Regions from separate parts of the Streptomyces sp. NPDC001410 genome, predicted to be linked through region 1. Evidence: riboswitches for the same ligand, from Rfam matches in the RefSeq annotation. Region 1 holds a riboswitch; the other holds the start of a gene.

The links. A riboswitch is a leader RNA that binds a small molecule or an ion and turns the genes downstream of it on or off. The one in region 1 is predicted to bind S-adenosylmethionine.
Region 2: linked by a shared signal. The riboswitch ahead of ACFY3C_RS13925 (aminotransferase class V-fold PLP-dependent enzyme) and the one ahead of thrC (threonine synthase) in region 1 are both predicted to bind S-adenosylmethionine.

What each region holds. Positions count from the first base shown of each region.
Region 1 is NZ_JBIAWE010000016.1:23,320-38,236, forward strand. It holds gene ACFY3C_RS31175 (hypothetical protein) at 144-713, shown strand; gene ACFY3C_RS31180 (carboxylesterase/lipase family protein) at 710-2,257, opposite strand; gene ACFY3C_RS31185 (NADH:flavin oxidoreductase) at 2,357-3,484, opposite strand; gene ACFY3C_RS31190 (hypothetical protein) at 3,630-3,779, opposite strand; gene ACFY3C_RS31195 (hypothetical protein) at 3,855-4,088, opposite strand; gene ACFY3C_RS31200 (Scr1 family TA system antitoxin-like transcriptional regulator) at 4,204-5,043, shown strand; gene ACFY3C_RS31205 (DUF397 domain-containing protein) at 5,027-5,227, shown strand; gene ACFY3C_RS31210 (class I SAM-dependent methyltransferase) at 5,929-6,612, shown strand; gene groL (chaperonin GroEL) at 6,703-8,325, opposite strand; gene ACFY3C_RS31220 (cold-shock protein) at 8,652-8,858, opposite strand; gene ACFY3C_RS31225 (MoaD/ThiS family protein) at 9,299-9,574, opposite strand; gene thrC (threonine synthase) at 9,571-10,854, opposite strand; SAM riboswitch class I at 10,872-11,013, opposite strand; gene ACFY3C_RS31235 (glucosyl-3-phosphoglycerate synthase) at 11,172-12,116, shown strand; gene ACFY3C_RS31240 (trehalose-6-phosphate synthase) at 12,203-13,621, shown strand; gene otsB (trehalose-phosphatase) at 13,647-14,480, opposite strand; gene ACFY3C_RS31250 (DUF3263 domain-containing protein) at 14,530-14,754, opposite strand; gene ACFY3C_RS31255 (extracellular solute-binding protein) at 14,789-14,917, opposite strand, start outside.
Region 2 is NZ_JBIAWE010000006.1:2,060-16,976, forward strand. It holds gene ACFY3C_RS13890 (Ig-like domain-containing protein) at 1-498, shown strand, start outside; gene ACFY3C_RS13895 (hypothetical protein) at 552-953, opposite strand; gene ACFY3C_RS13900 (heme-copper oxidase subunit III) at 1,100-1,720, shown strand; gene ACFY3C_RS13905 (c-type cytochrome) at 1,783-2,595, shown strand; gene ACFY3C_RS13910 (Rieske 2Fe-2S domain-containing protein) at 2,592-3,650, shown strand; gene ACFY3C_RS13915 (cytochrome bc complex cytochrome b subunit) at 3,647-5,278, shown strand; gene trpD (anthranilate phosphoribosyltransferase) at 5,397-6,461, shown strand; SAM riboswitch class IV at 6,549-6,665, shown strand; gene ACFY3C_RS13925 (aminotransferase class V-fold PLP-dependent enzyme) at 6,826-8,187, shown strand; gene ACFY3C_RS13930 (Lrp/AsnC family transcriptional regulator) at 8,223-8,504, opposite strand; gene ACFY3C_RS13935 (rhomboid family intramembrane serine protease) at 8,501-9,244, opposite strand; gene ACFY3C_RS13940 (hypothetical protein) at 9,398-9,637, shown strand; gene ACFY3C_RS13945 (NYN domain-containing protein) at 9,675-11,018, shown strand; gene ACFY3C_RS13950 (NlpC/P60 family protein) at 11,231-12,262, shown strand; gene ACFY3C_RS13955 (NlpC/P60 family protein) at 12,498-13,511, shown strand; gene ACFY3C_RS13960 (hypothetical protein) at 13,541-14,734, shown strand; gene ACFY3C_RS13965 (PadR family transcriptional regulator) at 14,722-14,917, opposite strand, start outside.

The DNA.
Region 1 (14,917 bases):
CTGAACTCCAGAGCCGGTCAGGCTTCCGGTCGCCTCCAGTCGCCGAACAACTCCGACCCGCTGACTCGACGAGAAGCCCAGGCCACCGGCGCGCGACGCCCTGCTGGGCCCCGCCCGAGCCGTCCCGCGCTACCGTCGACACCATGAACCACGCCCAGCTCACCGCCCTCGGCCGGGCCCTGCGGCTGCTCGGGGAGCACGGGGAGGCGCTCACCGGGGACACCCCGGATGCCCGGTTGTACGAGGTCAAGGCCGATCTACGGCGGGCCCTCGACCTGCTGGAGGAGAGCGTCGGGGCCGGTGCCCCCTCGACCCGGTGCCCCGAGCATCCGCACGGGCCCGTCGACGAGAGCGCCCCCGATCTGTGCCTGCTCTGCGAGACCCGGCGCCGGGCCGCCCGGCGCTCGGAGTTCCAGGGCAGGCCCAGCGCGGCCGAGCCCATCGCCACCGCCCCCTCCCGTTACGGCGTCCGGGCCGACCGCCCCCAGCCCCAGCAGCGGTGGCTGCCGGAGGCCTGGAACGGGCGCGAGTGGGAGCTGTGCGGGACACCCCGGCGGGACCGCCGCGAGGCCGAGGCGTATCTGGCCGCCCAGCGACGCGGCTCCCGGCCCGCCATGGCGTACCGGCTCGTGCACGAGTTCACCGACTACGAGGTGCTGCGGATCTGGGGTACGCCGGTGCACGTCGACATCGAACCCCTGGGGAACCTCTAGCCCAGCAGCGGCAGGGGCAGGAAGTCGTAGCCCTCCCAGAGGCGCCTGCTGCGCTCCTCCGGGTAGGCGGCGACCGTCGGCTCGGCGTCCAGGATCTGCACCGGGCGGGCCTCTGTGTCGTACGCCGGCCAGCCCGGGTCTCCGGTGCGGGCGAACGACGTCCACGCGCGGCGGAAGCGGGTGGACAGCTCCTTCGCCTCGTCCGGTATGTCCGTCCCGGGGAAGAGCAGCCCGCCGAGGAAGTCGCGGTACGTGCCGAAGAGCAGGGCTACGTCCAGGACGTGGCACGCGCCCAGGACACCGCCGCTGCCCGGCGCCTCCCAGGTCAGTTCGTAGACGTGGGCCCTGCCGCCGCCCGCCAGCTGGGCCTCGGCGAGATGCAGGCTCGGCATCCCGAACAGCCAGTCCGTCTGGACCCGTTCGAACAGCTCGTTCGGCGAGGCGTCCGGGAAGGCCGAGCGGTAGGCCTGTTCGCCCGCTTCGCCGCCCGGGGCGAGCATCCGCAGCGCCGCTGTCGCCCGGTCCTCCGTGATCTTGCCGAGCATGCCGCCCATGGCCAGGAACAGACGGAACTCGTCCCGGTTGTGGCCCACCAGGAGATCGACGTCCCTCGCCGCGCCCGCCGCCAGAGCCTGCCAGGGGGTGCTGGGCAGGATGTCGCCGTCGACGACCGGGGAGAACGGCGTGGCCGTCGGTGCCGCCTGACCCCATCGGTCCGTGTACTGGAGCATCTTGGCGCCCAACGCCTGTCCGGCACCGACGAGTTCACGGGGGTCCACCGCGGCCAGATCCGCCGCCGTCGGCTGCCGCCCCGCCTCCGCCGCCAGCGCCCCGGCCATGTCACGCGCCAGCTCGGCGGAGAAGAACGTGCCCGGCAGGCTCTGTGCCACCGCCCGCCGGAACAGTCCTCGGGCTCTCGGCATCGCCAGCAGCGAGGCCACCGAGCCCGCTCCGGCCGACTCGCCGAAGACCGTGACCTGGCCGGGGTCGCCGCCGAACGCCGCGATGTTCTCCCGCACCCACTCCAGGGCCGCCACCTGGTCCAGCAGGCCCCGGTTCGGCGGCGCGCCCTCCAGAAGGGCGAAGCCCTCCATGCCCACCCGGTAGTTGAAGGTGACCACGACGACGTCGCCGTCCCGGGCGATGCGCTGTGCGTCGTAGCCGGGCTGGCCGGTGTGGCCCATCTTGTACGCGCCGCCGTGGATCCACACCATGACCGGGCGGCCGGCGGACGAGTCCGGGCCGGGCGTCCACACGTTCACGGTCAGCCAGTCGTCACCAATGGGGCCGGTCATCCCACCCCCCTGGACTCCCAAGTCCTGCGGAGGCGGGGGTCCGAAGGCGTACGCCTCCCGGGTGCCGTGCCAGGACCGGGCCGGGCGCGGGGCCTGGAACCTGGCCTCGCCGACCGGGGGTTCTGCGAAGGGGATGCCTCGGAAGACCGCCAGACCGTCCTCGTGGCGGCCGCGCACCGCGCCGGAGGCGGTGCGCACCACAGGTCCGGCGGTCTCCGCCGCCCGGGCCCCGGACTCGCTCGTCGTCATGCTCGCTCCTCACTGGTCATCAGGGGAACGGACGGGAGCGATCACAAGTGCCCGGCGAACTGGGCTACTTCAACCCAGGTCGGCCGAGGTCAGCTGAGGTCAGCTGAGGGTCTTCAGCGCGGCCGCGTCGTACGGCTTCAGCTCGTCGAAGCGGTCCGCGAGCACCTTCGCCGCCCACTCCGGGTCCTGGAGCAGCGCACGGCCGACGGCGACCATGTCGAACTCGTCGGCCTCCAGGCGGTCGAGCAGGTTGTCGATGCCCTTGACCGGGGAGCCCTCGCCCTGGAAGGCGTTGATGAAGTCGCCGTCGAGGCCGACCGAGCCGACGCTGATGACCTGCTTGCCGGTGAGCTTCTTCGTCCAGCCCGCCAGGTTCAGGTCGGAGCCGTCGAACTCGGGCAGCCAGTAGCGGCGGGTGGAGGCGTGGAAGACGTCTACGCCGGCGGCGGCCAGCGGGGTGAGGATCGCCTCCAGCTCCTCGGGGGTCTCGGCGAGGCGGGCGCCGTAGTCCTGCTGCTTCCACTGCGAGTAGCGGAAGAGGATCGGGAACTCGGGGGAGACGGCCTCGCGGACCGCCGCGACGATCTCCGCCGAGAACTTGGTGCGGGCCACCGGGTCGCCGCCGTACGCGTCGGTGCGGCGGTTGGTGCCGGCCCACAGGAACTGGTCGAGGAGGTAGCCGTGGGCGCCGTGCAGCTCGACGCCGTCGAAGCCGATGCGCTCGGCGTCGGCGGCGGCCTGGGCGAACGCGGCGACGACGTCGTCCAGGTCCTGCTGGGTCATGGCCTTGCCGGTGGGCTCGGCGCCCTCGGTGACCAGGCCGGACGGGCCGACCGCGGGGGCGTCCGCGAACGGCGGCTCGCCCGCCTTGCGGACCATGCCGATGTGCCACAGCTGCGGCACGATCGTCCCGCCCGCCGCGTGCACGTCCTCAGCGACCTTCGCCCAGCCGGCCAGCTGCTCCTCGCCGTGGAACCGGGGCACACGGTCGCTCTGCCCGGCCGACTCGTGCCCGACGTACGTCCCCTCGGTGACGATGAGACCGACACCGGCGGCGGCACGGCGCGCGTAGTACGACCGCACGTCCTCGCCAGGGATGCCGCCCGGGGAGAACATGCGGGTCATCGGCGCCATCACGATCCGGTTGGGGACCGTGAGCCCGTTGAGGCTGATCGGGCGGGAGAGGATCTGGGCCGCGCGGGAGGCGGGAAGCGTCGTGTCGGTCACGTGGGGGCTCCTCGGGTGTTGCTCGGTCTGACCAGATGGTATGTGCACACGCATTGTTGCACCTCCTCAAAGAACCCCCTATGCGGTGCGGCACATTCCGAATCCGGGCTGCCCTCGTTGTGATCCCGGCCACACCCGCCGGTCGTCAGGGCAGCTCGGCCGCCGGGCGTGAGCGGGCGTCCTGGTTCAGTCGCCGCACCTTTTCGCGCAGCACCTCGTCCGGCGCCACCTCCCCCAGCTCCTCGGGGGGGACAGTCCCACTCCCGGCCGCCGCCCACGGGCCGAAGCTGCACATAACCTCCTACGCGCGCCATTACCTCGCCGATCCGCCCGCTCCGTACATCGACGGCGTACGTCCCGATCTCCCCGGTCACGCATCCCCGCCCGACCGCCGCAGCACCGCCGCCAGCCGCGAGGCCACACCCAGGTTGCAGCGGCCCAGGTCGACGAGGGCGTAGGGGTGACCGTGGGCGCCGGTGACCGGGTCGATCCGCAGCGAGGGGAGGATGATCCCCACGTCGTGCAGGGCCGTGCGCAGTCGCTCTACGGCTTCCGCTGCGGAGCGGGCGGGTCGGTCGTCCGCCGTCATTTCCTTCGCATCCATTGCGCCAATTCCTCCACGGTGGGTATTCACGTTCGCTACACAGCGTGGCCGACAGCACTCTAACCTGGCCAGATAGGGCGCCCCAACAACCTCTGCTGTCAGACCGGGAGTTGCCATGGCAGGACCGAAGGACCTCGATCCGTCGTCGTCGCCGCGCGCTTTGCTGGGTGCCGAGTTACGGCATGCTCGCGAGCGGAAGGGGCTGAGTCAGGAGCAGTTGGGCCAACGGCTGTTCGTGAGCGGGTCGTTCATCGGGCAGTTGGAGGCGGGGACTCGGCGGATGCAGCCGGAGTTCGCGCGGATGCTGGACGAAGTGCTGGGGACGGGTGGCTTCTTCGCCAGGAACTGCAAGGCGGCGGCCAAGTCGAAGTATCCGGAGCACTTTGAGGTAGTGGTGGAGTCGGAGACTCAGGCCACGACGATCAGGGAGTACACGCCGCTGCTGATCCCCGGGCTGCTCCAGACGCCCGCGTACGCGCGGGCCGTGAACCGCGCATACGACCCGACGACACCGGACGAGACCATCGAGGAGTGGTTGGAAGGCCGGATGGCGCGGACCCGTATGCTCGACCACCCAACAAAGCCAGTGTTGTGGGCGGTGCTTGACGAGGCCGCGTTGCGCCGGGAGACCGGTGGTCGGGCGGTGATGGCGGAGGCTCTGCGCCACGTGGCCGGGCTGGCTCGGCGGAGCCGGATCATCATGCAGGTGCTGCCGTTCAGCGCGGGTGCACACTCGGCGATGCAGGGCGCCCTGAAGCTGATGGAGTTCGCGGACGCCCCTCCACTGGTCTACTTCGAGGGGGTACGCACTTGGCGACTGGAGGACGACCCGGCCACCGTCACCCAGCTGAGGTTCGTGTACGACCTCCTCGTGGCCTCCGCGCTCTCGCAAGAGCAGTCCCTGGCCCTAGTCGAGGCGTTGGCGGAGGATTACGCCCATGAGGAACATCCCTGACTACGACCTGAGCACGGCCGCATGGATCAAATCGAGTTACAGCGGTGGCGGCGGCGACAACTGCCTCGAAGTTGCGGTCGGCCACCCCGCCCTCATCCCCATCCGAGACTCGAAGAACCCCCAAGGACCGAAGCTCTTCTTCAGCTCGGTCACCTGGGCTGCCTTCACCTCTTCTCTCAAGTGACCGTTGGGGCCGGGTCCCGGCCGGGGTTCGCGAGCAACGGTCGGCTGCGAGGGGACCCTCGGCTGACGGGCGCGGTCGCGCCTCGCCAGCACGCCGGGCCGGCTTGGCGGCCTGCGGGCGAGTGGGGGAAGGAAACCGGCCGATGGACCTGAGTGGTGCGAATGGGCCGACCTCTGCCTCGTCTGACCTGCCTGACCAGGGCATTTGCCGGGGCTGGTGGCCCGAATGCACCAATCACTCGGTGAAGCGAGGCTGAAGGGGCCTGTGTGACGGGCGGGACTCGGAGAACAGGTGCATCGCCCCGCCCACCGGCCGCAAGCCGCCAACCCGGCCCGGCCTGCCCCAACCCAGCGTTCGCGCCCCACCCACCGGCGGCCAGCCGCTATGCCAGCCCGGCGTGCAGGCGAGGCGCGAACGCGCCCCTCCGCCAACGGCACAAGCGCAGCACGCCCAAGGGCCAACCCCGCCAACGGGCCACTGCTCCCCGGCCGCCCGCTCGCTTCTTCCCCGTGCTGGAGCGGACCGGGTCAAGGGTGGGCCGCAGGCCCATCGCCGAAGGCGACGCGCAGCGCCCTCGACGCGGGCCGTGGAAGCACGACAATCGCCGAGCAGCGGGCGGCCCGACGGTCACTGGCCAACTCCCGAGGCTCAGGCCTCGCATCCCCGCCCTGCGAGTTGACTTCACTACGCAGACTGACCGTATGCCGAAACCCCCACTGATCTCCGCGAGCGACGAGCTGGAGCGGTCCTCCGTCGTAGCCAACAACTCCATGAACCGGGAACGCGGGCTCACCGGAGTCAACAGCTACGCCCGCGAGTTGGGCTTCGATCCCGTTGCCCGGCTGGCCGGTCGTCCCGCTCCCTCCTGGCTGGACCTGTGCAGTGGTGAGGGCCGGGCCCTGCGGGAGGCGGCCGGTGCCCTGTCGAGGGACGCTGTGCTCACCGCCGTGGATCTCGTGGGGCCGCTCGCGCCCGGGGCGCCGACACCGCCCGTCCTGGAGGAGATCGTCGCCTCCGTTTCCTCTTGGGCGCCCTCACGGACGTACGACCTCATCACCTGCGTACACGGTCTCCACTACATCGGCGATCAGCTGGGGCTCGTCTGCCGGGCCGCCTCCTGGCTCGCTCCCGACGGGCTGTTCATCGCCCACTTCGACCCCGACTCCATCCGCTGGGTCGATGGCTCACCTGCCGGGCGGGCCGTTCTTTCCGCCCTCCGCGCCGCCGGGTTCCGCTACAGCTCCCGGCACCACCGCCTCACCCTCGATGGCGCCCGCGACATCCGACCGCCGTTCCGCTACGTCGGCGCCGATCCCTCCGCCGGGCCGAACTACACGGGTCAGCCCGCAGTGGGTTCCTATTACGCGGAGACCCGCGTCGGCTGAGCCCTGAACACGCCCGAGGGCGGCACCCCCAGCCAGAAGCTGGACGTACCGCCCTCGGTCCGAAGGACAGGCGATCAACCGTCAGGTCGATCAGAAGTCCATGTCACCGCCCGGCATGCCGCCCGGAGCGGCCGCGGCGGCCTTCTCCGGCTTGTCGGCGATGACGGCCTCGGTGGTGAGGAACAGCGCGGCGATGGAGGCGGCGTTCTGCAGGGCAGAGCGGGTCACCTTCGCCGGGTCGATGATGCCCTCGGCGATCATGTCGACGTACTCGCCCGTGGCGGCGTTCAGACCGTGGCCGACGGCCAGGTTGCGCACCTTCTCCACGACGACGCCACCCTCAAGACCACCGTTGACGGCGATCTGCTTCAGCGGGGCCTCCAGGGCGAGCTTCACGGCGTTGGCGCCGGTCGCCTCGTCACCCTCCAGGTCCAGCTTCTCGAAGACGCCCGAGGTCTGCAGCAGGGCCACGCCACCACCGGCGACGATGCCCTCCTCGACGGCGGCCTTCGCGTTGCGGACGGCGTCCTCGATGCGGTGCTTGCGCTCCTTGAGCTCCACCTCGGTGGCGGCACCGGCCTTGATGACCGCGACACCGCCGGCGAGCTTCGCCAGGCGCTCCTGCAGCTTCTCGCGGTCGTAGTCGGAGTCGCTGTTCTCGATCTCGGCGCGGATCTGGTTGACCCGGCCGCCGACCTGCTCCGAGGAGCCGGCACCGTCGACGATGGTGGTCTCGTCCTTGGTGATGACGACCTTGCGGGCGCGGCCCAGGAGGTCCAGGGTCGCGTTCTCCAGCTTGAGGCCGACCTCCTCGGAGATGACCTCGCCGCCCGTGAGGATGGCGATGTCGCCGAGCATGGCCTTGCGGCGGTCACCGAAGCCCGGAGCCTTGACGGCGACGGACTTGAAGGTGCCACGGATCTTGTTGACGACCAGGGTCGACAGGGCCTCGCCCTCGACGTCCTCGGCGATGATCAGCAGCGGCTTGCCCGACTGCATGACCTTCTCCAGCAGCGGGAGCAGGTCCTTGACCGAGCCGATCTTGGAGTTGGCGATGAGGATGTACGGGTCCTCGAGCGACGCCTCCATGCGCTCCATGTCGGTCGCGAAGTAGGCGGAGATGTAACCCTTGTCGAAGCGCATGCCCTCGGTGAGCTCAAGCTCCAGACCGAAGGTGTTGCTCTCCTCGACGGTGATGACGCCTTCCTTGCCGACCTTGTCCATGGCCTCGGCGATCAGCTCGCCGATCTGGGTGTCGGCGGCGGAGATGGACGCGGTGGAGGCGATCTGCTCCTTGGTCTCGACGTCCTTCGCCTGCTCGAGGAGTGCGGCGGAGACGGCCTCTACGGCCTTCTCGATACCGCGCTTGAGGGCCATCGGGTTGGCGCCGGCGGCGACGTTGCGGAGGCCTTCCTTGACCAGGGCCTGGGCCAGGACGGTCGCGGTCGTCGTGCCGTCACCGGCCACGTCGTCCGTCTTCTTCGCGACTTCCTTGACCAGCTCGGCGCCGATCTTCTCGAACGGGTCCTCGAGCTCGATCTCCTTGGCGATGGAGACACCATCGTTGGTGATCGTGGGGGCGCCCCACTTCTTCTCGAGGACGACGTTGCGACCCTTGGGGCCGAGCGTCACCTTGACGGCGTCCGCGAGCTGGTTCATGCCGCGCTCGAGGCCGCGCCGCGCCTCCTCGTCGAACGCGATGATCTTGGCCATGTGAAGTGGTCCCTCCAGGACTGGGGGTGATTCCTTCGGACCGCGCCCGCGCCCGCGACGGACGGCTCGCCGACCTGTGGTTCCTTGCCCCACCTGGCCTGCGGGCCTCACCGACCCGGTCCTTCTTTGTCACTCTCACCTTCAGAGTGCTAACGCCAATGATTAGCACTCGGCACCCCCGAGTGCAAGCGCCTCGGGGGTGCCGGGGGTGCGCTCAGCCGCGCGCGAACAGGGGAGCGCCGGGCATGACGAAGGGCCCGCACCCCGGGAGGTGCGGGCCCTTCGAAGATGAAACAGAAGAACGTCGGTGTCAGTCGACGCGTGCTTCAGCTGGTCGCCAGCCGGACCATGTCCGCCTGCGGGCCCTTCTGGCCCTGCGAGATCTCGAAGTCGACCCGCTGCCCCTCTTCCAGGGTGCGGTAACCGTCCATCTGGATCGCGCTGTAGTGGACGAAAACATCCGCACCACCGTCGACCGCGATGAAGCCGTACCCCTTCTCCGCGTTGAACCACTTGACGGTGCCCTGAGCCATGCCTAACTCCCCTATTACTGGCCCTTGCACAGATCCACACTTCGCGGACCCGGGTCAGACCTCACCCCCCATTGGTCGGGGGCGTGCGCCGGAACGCGTCGACCGCGGCTGAATGTATCTGTCCAACTGCCCTCTGCAACAGGTCAATCGGACGAGAATTCTGGACGAGCCCGATCCGGAATCTGCCGAGAATTCGTCCGAATTCAGGGCAAGTCGGGCTCCAGAAAAGGCGCAAAAGGCGCATACAGCCCGTGCACTTTGGCTGCTTCTCACCGGGCGTAAGGCATGATTCCGGGGCTTGCGACCCGCAGACCCGGCGCGCGTTCCCCAACTGTACCGCGCTCAATCACGCAGAATGGCCCCCTCCGCTTCTCTCACGGAGGAGGCCATTCGATGAACATTCAGTAACCGCGGTTACCGTAGGTAATGGTCGCTTTTGATCAGCCGCCGGCGACCGCGGGAATGATGGAGACACCGGCGCCGTCCGGGGTCGCCGTCTCCAGCCCCTGCTCGAAGCGGACGTCGTCGTCGTTGACGTACACGTTGACGAAGCGGCGCAGCTTGCCCTGGTCGTCCAGCACGCGGGCCGCGATGCCCGTGTGGTTCTTCTCCAGGTCCTGGATGACCTCGGCGAGGGTCCCGCCCTCGGCGGCGACCTCGGCCCGGCCACCGGTGTAGGTGCGCAGGATGGTGGGGATGCGAACGGTCACGCTCATGCGAGGCCAGCCTCTCGGAAGGAGTCCAGGGTCGGACGGATGGTGGCGGTGAGACCCGTGCCGGCCACCGCGTCGAGGGTCTTGAGGCCGTCACCGGTGTTGAGGACGACCGTCGTCAGGGTCGGGTCCAGCACGCCGGCCTCGATCAGCTTCTTCGTCACGCCGACCGTCACACCGCCGGCGGTCTCCGCGAAGATGCCCTCGGTCCGGGCCAGCAGCTTGATCGCGTCCACGACCTGCTCGTCCGTCACATCCTCCACCGCGCCACCGGTACGGCGGGCGATGTCGAGGACGTACGGGCCGTCGGCCGGGTTACCGATCGCCAGCGACTTGGCGATGGTGTTCGGCTTCTGCGGGCGGACCACGTCGTGACCGGCCTTGAAGGCGGTGGACACCGGCGAGCAGCCCTCGGCCTGCGCACCGAAGATCTTGTACGGCCTGTCCTCGACGAGCCCGAGCTTGATCAGCTCCTGCAGACCCTTGTCGACCTTCGTCAGCTGGGAGCCGGAGGCGATCGGGACCACGATCTGGTCCGGGAGCCGCCAGCCGAGCTGCTCGCAGACCTCGTACGCCAGGGTCTTCGAGCCCTCCGCGTAGTACGGCCGCAGATTGACGTTGACGAAGCCCCAGCCCTCGCCGGCCGGGTCACCGATCAGCTCGGAGCAGAACCGGTTCACATCGTCGTAGTTGCCCTCGATGCCGACCAGCTCGCCGCCGTAGACCGCGGCCATGACGACCTTGCCCTGCTCCAGGTCGTGCGGGATGAACACGCAGGAGCGCAGGCCCGCGCGGGCGGCGGCGGCGCCGACGGCACCGGCGAGGTTGCCGGTCGAGGAGCAGGAGAGCGTGGTGAAGCCGAAGGCGCGCGCGGCCTCCAGGGCCTGGGCCACCACGCGGTCCTTGAAGGAGTGCGTCGGGTTGCCGGAGTCGTCCTTCACATACAGTCCGCCGGTGACGCCCAGCTCGCGGGCCAGGTTGTCGGCCTTGACGAGCTTGGTCCAGCCCGGGTTGATGTTGGGCTTGTCGGCCACGTCGGCGGGGACGGGCAGCAGCGGCGCGTAGCGCCAGATGTTCGCGGGACCGGACTCGATCCGCTTGCGCAGCTCTTCGGTGTCGTAGGCGGAGAAGTCGTAGGCGATCTCCAGCGGACCGAAACACTCCTCGCAGGCGAACACCGGCCCGAGGGGCACCCGGTGACCGCACTCGCGACAGCTCAGCGCCGCGGCGGGGCCGAGGTCTACGGTGGGATTGCTGGTGCTTGCAACTGTCTGCACAGCCATGGAGGCGAGGCCCTTTCTCCTCATCTTCCTCACGACGCATCTCGCCGTGAGACGGATTTGGCACCTTCCCTAGCCGGGAGCCTCGCTGGAGAACGAGAACCGACTGGAGGGTTGCCGGGGCTTCATCGGGCCGTTTCCCTCTGCCCCTCTGGATGAGCTGTATGCGGTTGTCAACGCTCGTTGACCCTGACATGCGATGGTCACCGGCGTTGTTCAAGACTGTAACCGAAGGCCAGGACAGTTGAGATAGTCGTCCGAACCGCGAGATGGATCACACGGTCACGCCATGTGATCACGACAGTGAGGAGCCGCAGACCGTGCTGGAAGAAGTCGAGCGCTGGCTGGCCACCCGCTCCTGGTCCGTGACCGATCGTCCGCTCCACCGGATACTCGCCGCCAAGCAGCGCACCGGTCAGTCCGTCTCCGTCGTCCTGCCCGCGCTGAACGAGGAGGAGACGGTCGGCGACATCGTCGCGATCATCCGTCACGACCTCATGCAGCAGGTCCCCCTCGTCGACGAGATCGTCGTCGTCGACTCCGGGTCCACCGACCGCACCTCCGAGGTGGCCGCCTCGGCGGGCGCCCGGGTCGTCCACCGCGACGAGATCCTCCCGCGCATCCCGGCCGTCCCCGGCAAGGGCGAGGTGCTGTGGCGCTCGCTGCTGGTGACCAGCGGGGACATCATCTGCTTCATCGACGCCGACCTGAAGGAGTTCTCCTCCGACTTCGTCTCCGGCATCGTCGGCCCGCTGCTCACCGAACCGGACGTCGACCTGGTCAAGGCGATGTACGACCGCCCGCTCGGGGGCGCAACGGGGCAGGGCGGCCGGGTCACCGAACTCATGGCCCGTCCGCTGCTGAACATGCACTGGCCGCAGCTGGCCGGTTTCGTGCAGCCGCTCGGCGGCGAGTACGCGGCCCGCCGCTCGCTGCTCGAACAGCTCCCCTTCCCCGTCGGCTACGGCGTCGAGCTGGGCATGCTGGTCGACGCCCTGCACCTGGTGGGCCTGGACGCCCTCGCCCAGGTCGATGTCGGCGTGCGCAAGCACCGCCACCAGGACGGCCAGGCACTGGGCCGGATGGCCGCGGCGATCTACCGCACGGCCCAGCTCAGGCTCGCCCGGGGACACCTCGTCCGGCCGTCCCTCACCCAGTTCGAGCGGGGCGAGGACGGGTTCGAGCCGCGCACCTACTCGGTGGACACCGAGGAACGGCCACCCATGGCGGAGATCGCGGAGTACGCGGCGCGCCGGGTGGCGTGAGGGGCGCACGAGAACGGCTGTATACAGCCCCCTTCCGGGGCAGACCGTACGTTTGAGCGTTTCCGGGCCGGGCTAGGTTGAGGACCATGGCTTCCGCGCACACTGCTGATGTGCTGGTCGCGTCCAACCGCGGCCCGGTTTCGTACGAGGTGCACGAGGACGGCTCGCTGCTCGCCAAGCGGGGCGGCGGCGGGCTGGTCTCGGGGCTGTCGGCCATCGGGCCGAACCACAATGCGGTGTGGGTGTGCGCCGCGCTGGGCGGCGGTGACCGCGAGGCGGTACGGCGCGCGGACGGCGGGCTGCTGCCGGCCGAGGAGACCGGCGGGCAGCGGGTGCGGATGCTCGACATCGACGCGACCGTGTTCACCGACGCGTACAACGGCATCGCCAACTCGGTGCTGTGGTTCGTCCACCACATGCTGTACCAGACCCCGCTGGAGCCGATCTTCGACGCGGAGTTCCGGCAGCAGTGGGCGTCGTACGAGGCGTACAACCGCGCCTTCGCCGAGGCGCTGGCCGAGGAGGCGGCGGACGGCGCCGCGGTGCTCATCCAGGACTACCACCTGGCCCTCGCCCCCCGGATGCTCCGCCGGCTCCGCCCCGACCTGCGCATCGGCCACTTCTCGCACACCCCGTGGGCCCCGCCGGACTACTTCCGCCTGCTGCCCGACGACATCGCGGCCGAGCTGCTGACCGGCATCCTGGGCGCGGACCGGGCCGCGTTCCTGACCCGGCGGTGGGCGGACGCGTTCACCGACTGCTGTCACGCGGTGCTGGGCCCCGGCATCCCGTCCGGGACCCGGATCGGTGTGCACGGGCTCGGCGCGGACGCGGACTTCCTGCGTGAGCGGGCGCACCGGACGGACGTGGACGAGCGGATGGCCAGGCTGCGGGAGGAGATCGGCGAGGGGCGCCGGACGATCGTCCGGGTGGACCGCACCGAGCTGTCCAAGAACATCGTGCGCGGGCTGCTGGCGTACCGGCAGCTGCTGGAGGACCACCCCGAGTGGCGCGAACGGGTGGTCCACCTCGCCTTCGCCTACCCGTCCCGGCAGGACCTCAGCGTCTACCGGGAGTACACGGCCGAGGTGCAGCGGGTGGCGGAGACGATCAACTCCGTATACGGGACCCCGGGTTGGACGCCGGTCGTGCTGCACGTCAAGGACGACTTCGCCCGTTCCCTGGCCGCGTACCGGCTCGCGGACGTGGCGCTGGTCAACCCGATCCGGGACGGCATGAACCTGGTCGCCAAGGAGGTGCCGGTGGTCTCCGACGAGGGGTGCGCGCTGGTGCTGTCGCGGGAGGCGGGGGCGTACGAGGAGCTGGGCGAGGACGCGATCGTGGTGAACCCGTACGACATCGGGGGCACGGCGAGCGCGTTGCACGAGGCGCTGAGCCTGCCGGCGGGTGAGCGGGCGGAGCGGTCCAAGAGGCTGGCTGCTGCAGCTACTGCGTTGCCTCCGGCTCAGTGGTTCCTGGATCAACTTGGTGCACTTGAGCGGTGATTTCCGGGCACCTGGCAGGCGCTGATCACGCCATGTGTGCTGCCAGCGCCCGCAGCAGTGCTACGACTCCCGCCGGGCCGTCCACCACCACGTCCGCCCGTTCCGCCAGTTCCGTGACCTCGGTGCTGCCGCTGCAGACCAGGAGGCCGGGGATGCCGTCGGAGCGGAGTTTGTCGACGGCCGCGTAGGCGGGGAGGTCGCCGAGGTCGTCGCCGGCGTAGAGGACGGACTGGGCGCCGGTGGCGCGGATGTGCTCCAGGAGGGCGACGCCCTTGTCCATGCCCGGCGGGCGGAGTTCGAGGACCAGCCGGCCGGGCTCGACGATCAGGCCGTGCCGGGTGGCGAGGTCGGCCAGGGGGTCGCGCAGGGCCTCGAACGCGGCCTGCGGGTCGTCGGCGCGGCGGGTGTGGACGGCGACGGCGCGCCCCTTCTCCTCGATCCAGGTGCCGTGGCCGGCGCCGACGCGGTCCAGGAGACCCGGCAGCTCGGCTCGGACCGCGGCCACGCCGGGGTGGGGCGGGGGTGCGGTGACCGTGTTCGTCGCGGCGTCCCAGCGTTCGGCGCCGTAGTGGCCGAGGACGACGAGGTGTTCCAGGCCGGGGGTGCCCGCGAAGCCGCCGTGCTGGACCGCCACCTCGGCGGGTCTGCCGGTGACCACGGCGACCGAGGCGACCTTGGGGGCGAGGGTGGCCAGTGCGGGGACGGCGTCGGGGTGGGCTCGGGCCTGCTCGGGGTCTTCGACGATGGGGGCCAGGGTGCCGTCGAAGTCCAGGCCGATCACTGCGGTGCGGGGCTTTTCGAGCAGCGCGGCAAGTCCATCCCGGCCGGCCTGGGTCACCGGGGTCGGCAGAAGGTCCATACGGCGACAGTATCCAGGGCGGACCGTGGTCACTCCTGGCAGCAGAACCTCAGCGTTCGGACCGGCGTGCCGCCCGGACCCGGCGTAGGCGGTTTACCGTCACCGGGTCCAGGGACAGGGCCCGCTCGTCGTCAAGGAGGGCGTTGAGGAGTTGGTAGTAGCGGACCGGGGGCAGGCCCAGTTCCTCGCGGATGGCTCGTTCCTTTGCGCCGGGGCCGGGGAAGGTCCGGCGCTCCAGCGCGAGGATGGCCTTTTCGCGGGTGCCCAGTTCCATGGGGCCACCGTAATGCCGGGCAGTGACAGCCCGGTCAGTTCGTGTCGCTGCTGTCCGCCTCGGTCGCCGTCGCCTGGAGGCGGGACAGGACTCCGGCGGGGCTGCCGCCGGGGGTGACCGCCTGGCCGATCTCCTTCTTCACGGACGCGCTGACCGTCGCCCA
Region 2 (14,917 bases), on a different contig from region 1:
ACGTACTACAAGAACGGCCAGGAGGTCCAGTCGATCCCGGTCACCACCGGCAAGCCCGGCTTCGAGACCCGCAACGGGGTCAAGGTCGTACTGGCCAAGCAGTACTTCGTACGGATGCGCGGCACCACGGTCGGCATCGCCGAGGGCACCTCCGACTCGTACGACCTGCCGGTCTACTACGCCACCCGGGTCACCTGGTCGGGGGAGTACGTGCACGCCGCGCCCTGGTCAGTGGGCTCCCAGGGCTACGAGAACGTCAGTCACGGCTGCACCGGCATGAGCACATCGAACGCCGAGTGGTTCTTCGGCAACATCCACGAGGGCGACATCGTCAAGGTCGTCAACTCCAACGGCAACCCGATGGAGCCCTTCGGCAACGGCTTCGGGGACTGGAACGTCGACTGGAAGAAGTGGCGCACAGGCAGCGCCCTCATCAACGGCACCCCGGACGGCCCTGCTCCCCAGGATGCGTTGCGCCTACAGCCAACGGCCGTGTGAGAACCCAAGGGGCGCGGGGCTGTGTCGATGCACGACCTCGCGCCCCCACCCCGCTAGGCGCTCAGCAACCGCTTCTGACGGAGCAGACCGGCCAGGGCGGCCGCGAACTCCACCGGATCCACCGGCAAGGTGACCGCCGCATCGGCCCGACTCCACGTAGCGAGCCACGCATCCTGAGGCCGCCCCATCAACAGCAGCACAGGCGGGCAGTTGAACACCTCGTCCTTGATCTGCCGGCACACCCCCATGCCCCCCATGGGCACGGCCTCACCGTCGAGCACGCACACGTCGATGCCGCCCTTGGCCAGCTCCCGCAGCACCGCCTCAGGAGTCGCACACTCCACGAACTCGACCTGGGGCACGTCGGGAGCCGGCCTGCGGCCGGAGGCCAACCGCACCTGTTCCCGTGTGTTGGAGTCGTCGCTGTACACCAGCACCGTAGCGGTCGGCTGCATGCTTCCTCCGAGACGTCAGCGTCGTACGGACAGGGCCGTTCGGGGCGGATGTTACTCCCATGAACACCACGTCAACACCGGTTCGGCGGGCAGCAACACTCCGAACGGCACCCCCCGGAGTGAGGGCGGGATAAGCGACCGACATAATGTCGGTCGTGGCGACAGCAACGACAGTAGAAACCGGGCACGCGCACCCGTCGGTCAATCGACCGAACCTCACCAGCGTCGGAACCATCATCTGGCTGAGTTCCGAGCTGATGTTCTTCGCGGCCCTCTTCGCGATGTACTTCACCCTCCGGTCGGTGACCGGACCGGCGTACTGGACGGAGCAGGCACACGCGCTCAACGTGCCCTTCTCCGCGACGAACACCACGATCCTGGTGCTCTCCTCGCTCACCTGCCAGCTCGGCGTGTTCGCTGCCGAGCGCGGGGACGTGAAGAAGCTCCGTGGCTGGTTCATCCTCACCTTCATCATGGGTGCGATCTTCATCGGCGGTCAGATCTACGAGTACACCGAGCTGGTGAAGAAGGACGGGATCTCCCTGTCCTCCGGCCCGTACGGCTCGGTGTTCTACCTGACCACCGGTTTCCACGGCATGCACGTGACGGGCGGTCTCATCGCCTTCCTGTTTGTCCTGGGCCGCACCTACATGGCCAAGAGGTTCACCCACGAGCAGGCGACCGCGGCCATCGTCGTGTCCTACTACTGGCACTTCGTCGATGTGGTCTGGATCGGCCTTTTCGCCACGATCTACCTGATCAAGTAGCCGGGACCGCTCCCGCACATCCAGAAGCATCGACGCAGAAGATCCTGACACCGGGGTAATCCGTGAAAAAGCTCTCCGCACGACGACGCCATCCGCTGGCGGCGGTCGTCGTCCTACTCTTCGCGCTGGCGGCCACTGGGGGGCTGTACGCCGCGTTCGCGCCCGCGAGCAAGGCGCAGGCCGATGAAACCTCCCAGTCCCTGACCATCAAGGAGGGCAAGAGGCTCTACCAGGTCGGCTGCGCCAGCTGCCACGGCACCGGTGGACAGGGCTCCTCCGACGGCCCGAGCCTGATCGGCGTGGGCGCTGCCGCGGTCGACTTCCAGGTCGCGACCGGCCGTATGCCGGCCGCCACCTCGCAGGGCCCGCAGGTCGTAAAGAAGAAGAACATCTACACCCAGGCCGAGATCGACCAGCTCGCGGCGTACATCGCCTCGCTGGGCGCCGGTCCCGAGGTGCCGACGAAGGAGCAGTACGGCCCGGAGGGTGCGGACATCGCCAAGGGTGGCGAGCTGTTCCGCACCAACTGCGCGCAGTGCCACAACTTCACCGGCAAGGGTGGTGCCCTCACCGAGGGCAAGTTCGCCCCGGACCTGTCGGGCGTCGACCCGAAGCACATGTACGAGGCCATGCAGACGGGCCCGCAGAACATGCCGTCCTTCCCCGACACCACGATGTCGGAGAAGAACAAGAAGGACATCATCGCGTACCTGCACGCGATCAACAGCAGCGAGACGGAGCAGCCGGGCGGCATGGAGCTGGGTGGCCTCGGTCCGGTCACTGAGGGCCTGTTCGCATGGGTCTTCGGCCTCGGTGCGCTGATCGCGGTAGCCGTCTGGGTCGCCGCTCGGACCGCAAAGGCCAAGAAGTCATGAGTAGCCAAGACATTCCAGAAGAGAACCTGCCCGCTGAGCAGGAGCACGCGCACGGCGTCGTGAGCGTCGCGGACGAGAAGAACCCGTTCGCGGACCCGGGGCTGCCGCCCCACGAGCACCGGATCCAGGACATCGACGAGCGGGCCGCCAAGCGGTCCGAGCGCGTCGTCGCCCTGCTGTTCACGGTGTCGATGCTGGCCACCGTCGGCTTCATCGCCGCGTACGTGGCGATCCCGCAGGACAAGGCGATCTTCGTCTTCCCGCTGGGTCACATCAGCGCGCTGAACTTCGCGCTCGGCCTGACCCTTGGTACGGCGCTGTTCTGCATCGGCGCGGGTGCGGTCCACTGGGCCCGCACCCTGATGTCCGACGTCGAGGTCGCCGACGACCGGCACGCGATCGCCGCCTCTCCCGAGGTCCGTGCGCAGGTCCACGCGGACTTCAAGCAGGGTGCCAAGGAGTCCGCGCTCGGCCGCCGCAAGCTGATCCGCAACACGATGTTCGGCGCGCTGGCCATGGTGCCGCTCTCCGGCGTCATGCTGCTGCGCGACCTCGGCCCGCTGCCCGGCACCTCGCTGCGCCACACGCTGTGGGCCAAGGGCAAGCTGCTCGTCAACATGAACACGAACCAGCCGCTGCGTCCCGAGGACGTCGCCGTCGGTTCGCTGACCTTCGCCAAGCCCGAGGGCCTGGAGGAGGCACAGGAGGACTTCCAGAACGAGATCGCCAAGGCGGCCCTGATGATCATCCGGCTGCAGCCGGACAACATCAAGGACAAGCGCGAGCTCGAGTGGTCGCACGAGGGCATCGTCGCGTTCTCGAAGATCTGCACCCACGTGGGTTGCCCGATCTCCCTGTACGAGCAGCAGACGCACCACGTGCTGTGCCCGTGCCACCAGTCCACCTTCGACCTCTCCGACGGTGCCCGAGTGATCTTCGGCCCCGCCGGTCACGCCCTGCCGCAGCTCCGCATCGGCGTGAACGACGAGGGTTACCTCGAGGCGCTCGGCGACTTCGAAGAGCCCGTCGGTCCTGCATTCTGGGAGCGCGGATGAGCACCAACGAGAACAACGAGCGACGCGGCAAGGCGCCGGCCGGCGAGCGCGTCGCCGACTGGGCCGACGGACGGCTCGGGATCTACTCCCTGGCCAAGTCCAACATGCGCAAGATCTTCCCCGACCACTGGTCGTTCATGTTGGGCGAAGTCTGCATGTACAGCTTCCTCATCATCATCCTGACCGGTGTCTACCTGACGCTGTTCTTCCACCCGTCGATGAACGAGGTGGAGTACCACGGCAGCTACGTCCCGCTCCAGGGACAGCTGATGTCCGAGGCGTTCAACTCGACCCTGCACATCTCCTTCGACGTGCGCGGTGGTCTGCTCATCCGGCAGATCCACCACTGGGCCGCGCTGATCTTCCTCGCCGGCATGTTCGTGCACATGATGCGCGTGTTCTTCACCGGCGCGTTCCGCAAGCCGCGTGAGATCAACTGGCTGTTCGGCTTCCTGCTCTTCGTCCTGGGCATGTTCACCGGCTTCACCGGTTACTCGCTCCCGGACGACCTGCTCTCCGGCACCGGTGTCCGCTTCACCGAGGGCGCGATCCTGTCGATGCCGATCGTCGGCACCTACATCTCGTTCTTCCTCTTCGGCGGCGAGTTCCCCGGTCACGACTTCGTCGCCCGGTTCTACTCGATCCACATCCTGCTGCTGCCGGGCATCATGCTCGGCCTGATGGTGGGCCACCTGATCCTGGTCTTCTACCACAAGCACACGCAGTTCGCGGGTCCCGGAAAGACGAACAAGAACGTCGTCGGCATGCCGCTGCTGCCGGTGTACATGGCCAAGGCCGGAGGCTTCTTCTTCCTGGTCTTCGGTGTGATCGCGGCCATCGCCGCGGTGACCCAGATCAACCCGATCTGGGCCATGGGCCCCTACCGCCCCGACCAGGTGTCCACCGGCGCCCAGCCCGACTGGTACATGGGCTTCGCCGAGGGTCTGGTCCGCTACATGCCGGGCTGGGAGATCAACTTCTGGGGTCACACGCTCGTCCTGGGCGTGTTCATCCCGCTGGTGCTCTTCGGCCTCGTCCTGGCGGCGATCGCGGTCTACCCGTTCATCGAGTCCTGGGTCACCGGCGACAAGAGCGAGCACCACATCCTGGACCGCCCGCGCAACGCCCCGACCCGTACCGCGTTCGGTGTCGCCTGGGTCACCGTGTACATGGTCGGCCTGGTCGGTGGTGGCAACGACCTCATCGCCACCCACTTCAGCCTGTCGATCAACGCCGTGACCTGGTTCGTCCGGATCTCCTTCTTCGCCGGACCGGTCATCGCGTTCATCCTCACCAAGCGGATCTGCCTCGGCCTGCAGCGCCGCGACCGCGACAAGGTGCTGCACGGTCGCGAGACCGGCATCATCAAGCGCCTGCCGCACGGTGAGTTCATCGAGGTGCACGAGCCGCTCAGCCAGGAGCAGCTGCACACCCTCACGGCCCACCACCAGTACGAGCCGGCCGAGATCGGCCCGACGGTCGACGAGAACGGTGTCGAGCGCAAGGTGAAGAAGTCCGAGAAGCTGCGCGCCAAGCTCAGCAACGCCTACTACGGCGAGGACAACCAGATCCCGAAGCCGACTGTCGAGGAGTACAAGGAGATCACGAGCGGCCACGGCCACCACTGATCCCCGCGTCGCCACGCCACGCCGAGGGCCCCGTCCGTGTTACGGACGGGGCCCTTCGCCGTGTCCCGGGCTGGATAGGGTGGGACCACACTGTTCTTCTAGACACCCAGGAGCGGCTATGAGCGCTGTGACCCCCGCTGGAGGCGACACCGCGGCGGGCCGTTCCTGGCCCGCCCTGCTGAACGGGCTGCTGGACGGCCGGGACCTGTCCGCCGACGACACGGCCTGGGCGATGGACCTGATCATGAGCGGCGAGGCGACCGACGCGCAGATCGCCGGGTTCCTGGTGGCCCTGCGGTCCAAGGGCGAGACGGTGGAGGAGATCACCGGACTCGTGCGGACCATGTACGAGCACGCCAACGTGATCGAGGTACCCGGGCCGGCCGTCGACATCGTCGGCACCGGCGGTGACGGCGCCAAGACGGTGAACATCTCCACGATGTCGTCGATCGTCGTCGCCGGCACCGGAGCGAAGGTCGTCAAGCACGGCAACCGCGCCGCGTCCTCCGCCTCCGGGTCCTCCGACGTCCTGGAGAAGCTCGGGATCAACCTGAACCTGACCCCGAAGCGGGTCGCCGAGGTCGCCGAAGAGGCCGGCATCACCATCTGCTTCGCGGTGAAGTTCCACCCGGCGCTGCGTCATGCCGCCGCGGCGCGCGGCCAGTTGGGGATCCGTACGACCTTCAACGTGCTCGGCCCGCTCACCAACCCGGCCAGGGTGCGCGCCCAGGCGGTCGGTGTCGCCGACCCCCGGATGGCGCCGATCGTGGCCGGGGTCCTCGCCGAGCGCGGCAACTCCGCCCTGGTCTTCCGGGGCGACGACGGGCTGGACGAGCTGACGACCACGTCCACCTCCCGGGTGTGGGTGGTCCGGGACGGCAAGGTCACGGAGGAGAGCTTCGACCCACGGGACGTCGGCATCGACCTCGTCCCCGTGGAGGCCCTGCGCGGCGCCGACGCGTCGTACAACGCGGAGGTCGCCCGCCGCCTGCTGGACGGCGAGCAGGGCCCGGTCCGGGACGCGGTCCTGCTGAACTCGGCGGCCGCGCTGGTGGCCCTCGACCCGACCGAGGCCCCCCTGGCCGAGCAGCTCCGCGCCGGCATGGCCAAGGCTGCCGTGTCGATCGACTCGGGCGAGGCGAAGCGGACGCTGGAGCGGTGGGTGGCGGCCAGCAACAAGTAGCGGGTGGCTGATCGCCGTCGTAGCGGGTGTCCCGGGATCCGGACAGAAGTTGCGCGGCGGCGATCAGCTCGGCTACGTTCCTGAACAGGTCATGAGTGACAGTCATGAGGCCCCGGCCGACTGTCCGGCAACCCTCCGTCCGTGGCGGGGTGCCCCGGGTGAAGACCGGGCCGCAGGCAGTGAGGTCTGCGGCAAGCGCGGACCCCTCGCACACCAGGGGTCCTGGTCGTCGAGGGAGCCTTCTGTGAGCAAGCGAATGCGATAGGGCGTAGAGCCCCGCCTCCGCGTACCCCTTTCACCTTCCCCACGTTCGAGCCGTACGCGCTCACGTGTGGTTCCGCCTTGCCTCGCACAGGAGCTCGCCATGTCCGTCTTCACCGCTGCCGCCGACCAGTCCGTTTGTGCCCCTTTGTCTGTCCTGGGCCGTGATGTCACCGTCCCGCTCGTGACCGGCGGCGAAGTCACCTACGCCGCGCTCGACTACGCGGCCAGCGCCCCCGCCCTGCAGCGCGTCTGGGACGATGTGGCGGCCTACGCGCCGTACTACGGCAGCGTCCACCGCGGCGCCGGCTACCTTTCCCAACTCTCCACCGACCTGTTCGAGAACGCCCGCAGGACGGTCGCCGAGTTCCTCGACTGCCGCGCGGCCGACCAGGTGGTCTTCACCCGCTCGACCACGGACTCCCTGAACCTCCTCGCCGCCGCGCTGCCCGCCGACTGCCAGGTCTTCGTCTTCGAGACCGAGCACCACGCCTCCCTGCTGCCCTGGCAGGACGCCCGCGTCACCTACCTCAACGCCCCGCGCACCCCGCGGCAGGCCGTCGAGACCCTGGAGCGGGCCCTCGCCGACCGCGACCCTCACGGCCCGGCCCTGGTCTGCGTCACCGGTGCCTCCAACGTCACCGGCGAGCTGTGGCCGGTGCGCGAGCTGGCCGCCGCGGCCCACGCGCACGGTGCCCGGATCGTCCTGGACGCCGCCCAGCTGGCCCCGCACCACCCCGTGTCGGTCCAGGACCTCGACGTCGACTGGGTCGCCTTCTCCGGCCACAAGCTGTACGCCCCCTTCGGCTCCGGTGTCCTGGCCGGCCGCGCCGACTGGCTGGTCGCGGCCGAGCCGTACCTCGCGGGCGGCGGCGCCAGCCGCAAGGTGACCCGGCGCGAGGACGGGGGAGTGGCCGTGGAGTGGCACGAGAGCGCCGCCCGCCACGAGGCCGGCTCCCCGAACGTCATCGGCGCCTACTCCATCGCCTCCGCCTGCAAGGCCCTGACGGAGGCCGGCTTCGACACGCTGGTCGCCCGCGAACAGCACCTGATCGCGAAGGTGCGGGCCGGCCTGGCCGAGGTGCCCGAGGTCCGGGTCCTCTCCCTCTTCGGGGACGACGCCCCGCGCGTCGGCGTGATCAGCTTCGTCGTGGACGGCTGGAACAGCTCCCACTTCGCCGCCGCCCTCTCCGCCGAGTACGGCATCGGCGTCCGCGACGGCCTGTTCTGCGCCCACCCCCTGGTCCGCACCCTCCTCGGCTCCGACCCCCAGGCCCAGGGCGAGTGCGGAGCCCCCGAGGCCACGCCGGGCGAGAAGTCGCTGAACGCGATCCGCGTGAGCTTCGGCGCGGGCACCCCCGACGAGCACGTGGAGCGCTTCGTCACGGCGGTGAAGGAACTGGTGACCGAGGGTGCGAAGTGGACGTACCGCACGGAGGAAGGCCGCTGCGTCCCGGCGGTGTGAGTCTCTGAACGCCTGGTGGGGCGGTCTTCAGCCGATCAGTTGTCCAACCCGATCGAGAAGGCCGCCTCGAGGTCGTGCTGCGAGTACGTACGGAAGGCGACGTGCGTGTCCGTGGCCTCGACCCCGGGGATCTTGCTGATCCGCCCCGGGATCACGTCGGCCAGATCCTCGTGCTGCCGCACCCGCACCATGGCGATCAGGTCGTACGTACCGGTGACGGAGAAGACCTCGCTCACCGAATCCAGCGAAGCGATCTGCTCCGCGATCTCGGGGATCCGGTCCACGCTGGTCTTGATCAGGACGATCGCGGTGATCACGACGGGTTCTCTCCCTCGGGTGCCGGAGCCGGTGCGCACTTCACTCTAGTGGTACGTCGGTATCGGACCCATGCGTACCCGAACCCCACCCCGAAGCCGACCAGGTGCGCCAGGTAGGCCACCCCGGGCCCCTCGCCGGAGCGCCCCGCCGCCAGCCACTGCAGCGCCGCCCAGAAGGGCAGCACCACCCAGGCCGGGAAGCGCATCGGCAGGAAGAACAGGAACGGGAGCAGACTGGTGACACGGGCGCGGGGAAACAGATAGAGGAACGCGCCGAGAACCGCCGAGATCGCCCCGGACGCGCCCACCAGCGACTGCTCGGAGGTGGCGTTGGCGGCCGCGTAGCCCAGCAGGGCCAGGTAGCCGCAGCAGACGTAGAAGAGGGTGAACTCCACCCGGCCCATTCGTTCCTCGGTCATCATCCCGAAGACGAAGAGGAAGAGCATGTTGCCGAGCAGATGCACCCAGCTGCCGTGCACGAACAGCGCGGTGACCGGGGTCAGGGCCTCCCGGACGGGCTCCTCGAACAGGTTCGCCGGGACCACCCCCCAGTGCCGGAAGTACGCGCGCTGCGCGGCCGGCAGCGCGTCCGCGGAGCCGTACGCCGGAGTGAGCCCGGAGGCCGGTCCGAGGACGAAGATCAGGGAGCACACGGCGATGAGGGCGTGCGTCATCGGCGCGGGGGTGTCCCGGAGCGCCCTGAGTGTGCGGCCGGCCGTCGTGCTCCAGGCGTTGATCATGACTACAGAGCATGACGTAAGGGGACGCAACCTGACAGACCGCCTCGCCGCCGCGGACGGACGGGCGGTGAGTACCCGCCAGGCCGTAGGGTTACGAGCCACACGCGTCGAGGAGCGGCGCGGACCGACCCGAGAAGGAAGCGAACAGTCACGATGACGGTTCCCCTGCCGACCGCCACGACGCGATGGCGCTGCACCCTCTGCGGCAACCTCACCCGCTTCGATGTGACCCGCTCGTCGAAGGTCGTCGAGTACGTCCACCTCGACCTCGCCGGTGAGCCGACGGTCGAGGAACGCGAGGTGGTCAGTGAGACCATCGACTCGGTCCGCTGCCGCTGGTGCAACGCGGTGGACCAGGTGGAACTCGTGGACAGGCCGGGCGCCGGCTCCTGAGCGGAGCGGGCCCCGTACAGGTATTGGGGTGTGACGGATGGTGGAGACCGCAGGCGGGGGGCCGGGCGACGGCACCGCTGAGGTGCTTGACCGTCCGCTGCCCGACGGCGTGCGCCGACGGGTCGTGCAGATCGTCTCGGACGGGTTCGGCGGCCTGACCGTCGCGGAACTGCCCGCCCAATTGCGGCAGTACGCCCGGTTCGCCCCGAACCGGCGGGCCAAGTTCGCCGGGAACGCGATGGCGGCCGCGCTGGAGACCGATCCGCTTTTCAGGCAGCGGATCGGAGAGAAGTTCAGAGAGGCACAGCCGGAGCTGTCCGGCGCCCTCGACTCCGGCTCGCCGCCCCCGGCCGCGGACCCGCTCGACGTGGCGGCCGCGGCCTATGTACTGCGCCCGGCGGGCTGGGTGAAGCTGGTCACCGCGGCCGGCGAGGAGGCCCAGCGCGCGGACGCCGAGCGGGCCGACGAGGAGAGCCGGGCCGAGCTGGAGCGGCTGCGCGAGGAGCTGGCCGAGGCCCGGACGCAGACCCGGACCGAGACCGAACGGCTGCGCACCGAACTGGAGTCGGCGAAGAAGGAAGCGGAGTCGCTGCACCGCAAGCTCCGTGCCGCGCTCAGCGACGTCAAGCGCGGCGAGGCCGCGCTGCGCAAGGTCCAGGGCGAGATCGAGGCCGTACGCGCCGAGGGGCAGGCACAGCTGTCGGTCGCCGAGAGCGAGTCCCGTCGGCTCAAGGCCCGCCTGGGCGAGGCCGAGGCCGCGCTGGAGGCCACCCGCCGGGCGGCCCGCGAGGGGCGCAGCGTCGAGGACATGCGGGTACGGCTGCTGCTCGACACCCTGCTGGACGCCACCCAGGGGCTGCGGCGCGAACTCGCGCTGCCTCCGGTCTCCGTGCGCCCGGCCGAGACCGTGGACGCGGTCGAACCGGGACGTATGACCCCGAAGGACATCGCGGCCCGGGCCCTGTCCGAGAACGACCCGGCGATCCTGGACCAGCTGCTCGCGCTGCCGCAGGCGCATCTGGTCGTCGACGGCTACAACGTCACCAAGACCGGTTATCCGCAGATGCCGCTGGAGAAGCAGCGGCTGCGGCTCCTGGGGCAGCTCTCGGCGCTCGCCGCGCAGACCGGCGCCGAGGTGACCTGTGTCTTCGATGGCGCCGAACTGGCCGCGCCGGTGCTGCTCGCGCCGCCGCGCGGAGTGCGGGTGCTGTTCTCCAGGCCGGGCGTCACGGCCGACGAGCTGATCCGCCAGCTGGTGCGCGCGGAGCCGCCGGGCCGTCCGGTCATCGTCGCCTCGACCGACCGGGAGGTGGCCGACGGGGTCGCCAGGGCCGGTGCCCGTCCCGTCGCCTCTGCGGTACTTCTGAAGCGACTGTCCTGAAGGTCCAACGCGCATACACAATGCCCGAATTGGCCTGACTCTCACGCCACGTAGGGTCAATCACGCCTCACTGCACGTGAGTTATGTGCAAAGAATGCATTGCGTCACAGGGTTTTTTGCTGCGAGGATTTGAACTGATCACAGCTGGGTCACTAGGGTCTGGGCTCGAACCTCCGAACGGGTGATCACTCACAAGAAGGAGTTCGTCCTCCGTGGCGTCCCATCGTCGACCCAAGCAGCCGAGTCGCACGCGTGTCACCGTGCTGACCACCGCAGCCGCCGCTGCCGTCGCGCTCAGCGCGAACGCCGCCAATGCCGCCCCGAGCGAGAAGCTCGGCAAGAACGAGGTCAAGGCGAAGGTCGACAAGCTCTACGAGCAGGCGGAGCAGGCCACCGAGAAGTACAACGGGGCCAAGGAGAAGCAGCAGAAGCTGCAGAAGGAAATCTCCACCATCCAGGACAACGTGGCCCGCGGCCAGCAGGAGCTGAACAAGCTCCGCGACGGCCTGGGTTCGCTGGCGACCGCCCAGTACCGCTCCGGTGGCATAGATTCCTCGGTCCAGCTCTTTCTGTCCTCCAACCCGGACGACTTCCTCGACAAGGCCTCCACGCTCGACCAGTTGAGCAGCCAGCAGGTCGAGGCCCTGAAGAAGATTCAGGACAAACAGCGCGAACTCGCCCAGGAGCGGGCCGAGGCCACCGACAAGCTCAAGGACCTCGCCGCCACCCGCACCGAGCTGGGCAACAAGAAGAAGGAAGTCCAGGGCAAGCTCGCCGAGGCGCAGAAGCTGCTCAACACCCTGACCGCCAAGGAGAAGGCCGCGCTCGCCGCCGAGCAGGCGCGCGCCAACCGCTCCTCCACCGAGCGGGTGGACCTCGGCAACGACAGCTCCGCCTCCGGTCGTGCCGCCGCCGCCTTCCAGGCCGCCCAGGCCCAGATCGGCAAGCCCTACGTCTACGGCGCCACCGGCCCGTCCTCCTTCGACTGCTCGGGTCTGACCTCCTACGCCTACGCGCAGGCCGGCGTCTCCATCCCGCGCACCTCCGAGGCCCAGGCAGGCATCGGCACCCGCCTCACGCAGAGCCAGCTCCAGGTCGGCGACCTGGTGTTCTTCTACAGCGACCTGCACCACGTCGGCCTCTACGCCGGCAACGGCCAGGTGCTGCACGCCCCGCACACCGGCGCCGTGGTCCGCTACGAGGCCATCGGCAACATGCCGTTCCAGTTCGGCGTCCGGGTCTGACAACTTCGCGACGCTGACTCGGTGGCGCCCGAACGGGCGAATCCGATGAACCGAGACTGACTCCACGCCCCGCCCATGACCTGCGTCAGGGCGGGGCGTCGCATGTGTGCGCCGCTCGACGCCGTTCGGCGCGGTCCTTCCGCACGGCTACTGTCTGCCGCGATTCCCCGGCGCAGGGGCCTCCCCGTCCCCGGCGCCGGGGAAGCTGTCTCTGTCCGCCAGCAGAAGGACTGCCGTGGGGTCCCATCGCCGCCTTGCACTGTCCGGGTTCAACCGGGGCGCCGGCGTCGCCCTGTGCGTGTTGTCGGCCGCGGCCGCCACGCTCGGCGCCGTACCCGCCCAAGCAGCGCCGCACGGGGACACCCGTGCCGAGGTGGACCGCCTCTACGAGGAGGCCGAGAGGGCGACCCAGGCCTACGACAAGGCCGACGAGCGGGCCGACGTGCTGCGCCGGAAGGTCCGGGACGCCCAGGACCACATCGCCCGGCAGCAGCAGCGCATCAACACCATGCGCGAGCGGCTCGGTTCGCTGGCCGGCGCCCAGTACCGCGCCGGCGGCATCGACCCGGCCGTCGCCCTGCTCTTCTCCGACGACCCCGACGACTACCTGGACAAGGCGGCCACCCTCGACCGCATCGGCGCCCAGCAGGCGGGCCGGCTGCGCGAGTTGAGCGCGGCGATGCGCGAACTGGCCCAGGAGCGCGCCGAGGCCGCCGGGAAGCTCGCCGCGCTGGAGCAGAGCCGCAGGGCGGTCGCCACGCACAAGCGGACCGTGGAGAAGAAGCTCGCCAGGGCCCAGCAGCTGATCAACTCCCTGCCCGCCGCCGAACGCGCCGCCTACGACCGGGCCTCCCGCTCCGACGGCTCCGACCGCGTCGACCTGTCCGGCGCCGTCGCCCCCGACGCCCGCGCGGCGGCCGCCGTCGCCGCCGCCCGCTCCGCCCTCGGCCGCCCCTACGTGTGGGGCGCGACCGGCCCCTCCGGCTTCGACTGCTCGGGCCTGATGCAGTGGTCGTACGGGCATGCCGGCATCCACCTGCCGCGCACCTCCCAGGAGCAGCGGTACGCCGGCCGGCAGATCCCGCTCTCCCAGGCGCGCCCCGGCGACCTGGTCGTCTACCGCTCCGACGCCAGCCATGTGGCGATGTACGTCGGCAACGGCCAGGTCATCCACGCCCCCTACCCGGGCGCGCCGGTGCGCTACGACCCGGTCGGCATGATGCCCGTCTCCTCGGTCACCCGTCCCTGACCTCCCGCCGCGCACCGTACGATCGGGAAATGGCTGGTCGTAGAAGGGTGTGGCGCGCCGCGGCGGCGGGGTTCTGTCTGCTGCTCGCGGCGCCCCTCGCCGGATGCGGCGGCCGGATGGCGACCGACCCGGCCACGGCCGAGGTGCAGCAGGTGCTCGACCGGCGCTCCGCGGCCCTGCTCGGGCACGACGAGACGGCGTACGGCAAGACGGGCACCCGGACCGGGTTCGTCCGCCTGCGCGCGCTCCCGCTGGCCGCCTGGGCCTACCGGGTGACCGCCGTGCACGGTGACGGCCCGGGCGCCACCGCCGACGCCGAGCTGCGCTACCGGATCGCCGGCTACGACCGGGCCCCGGTGAGCGTCCGCCGCACCCTCGCGCTCAGCCGCACCGCCGAGGGCAAGTGGTACGTCACCGCCGACAAGCCCGCGCGGAAGGCCGGGGAGCAGGTGTGGGACCAGGGCAGGGTGACCGCCGTGAAGGGCGCGCACAGCCTGGTCCTCGGGGCCGGTCAGAGCGCCGGCGACCTGCGCGCCTACGCCCGGCTCGCCGACCGCGCGGTCCCGGCCGTCTCCCACGAGTGGGGCACGGACTGGACCCGCCGGGTCGTCGTCCTCGTCCCGCGCACGCTGGAGGGCATGGCGGGGCTGCTCGGCTCGCCCGCCGCCGGCTACCGGGGCATCGCCGCCGTCACCACCGGCGAGGTGGGTGGCGCGGGCAGGGCGCCCGCGGACCGGGTGGTCGTCAACCCGGAGGCGTACGCGATGCTGGGCAGCGTCGGCAAGCAGGTCGTGCTCACCCACGAGACCACCCATGTGGCCACCCGCGCGCACACCGACGCCGCCACCCCGCTGTGGCTCTCCGAGGGGTACGCCGACTGGATCGGCTACCTCGGCACCGGCCGCACACCCACCGAGGCCGCACCGGAACTGGCCCGCGCGGTCCAGGACGGCAAGGTGCCCGCGAGCCTCCCCGCCGACAAGTACTTCGGCTTCAGCACCGACCCCGCCCGCCTCGCGCAGTCCTACGAGAGCGGCTGGCTCGCCTGCCGGATGATCGCCGACCGCTGGGGCGAGGACCGGCTCGGCGCCTTCTACCGGGCCGTCGGCGCCCACCGGACGCGGGCGGGCGCGGTCGAGGAGGCGCTGAAGAAGGTGCTCGGGACCACGCCCAAGGCGTTCACCGCCGAGTGGCGGCAGTACGTGCGCGCTCAGCTGCGCTGACCTGGGGCCTGCCCCAGCACCTCGATCGCCTCGCGCAGCCACTCCCGCTCGGCCGTGCCGGTGGCCCGGGCGACCCGCAGCATGCCCTGCCGGAACAGGTCGCCCGCCTCCTCCGCGCGCACCGGCTCCCCGTCCCGGTAGAAGAAGCTCGCCGGGGCCTCCAGGAAGTCCAGGCGGCGGCGC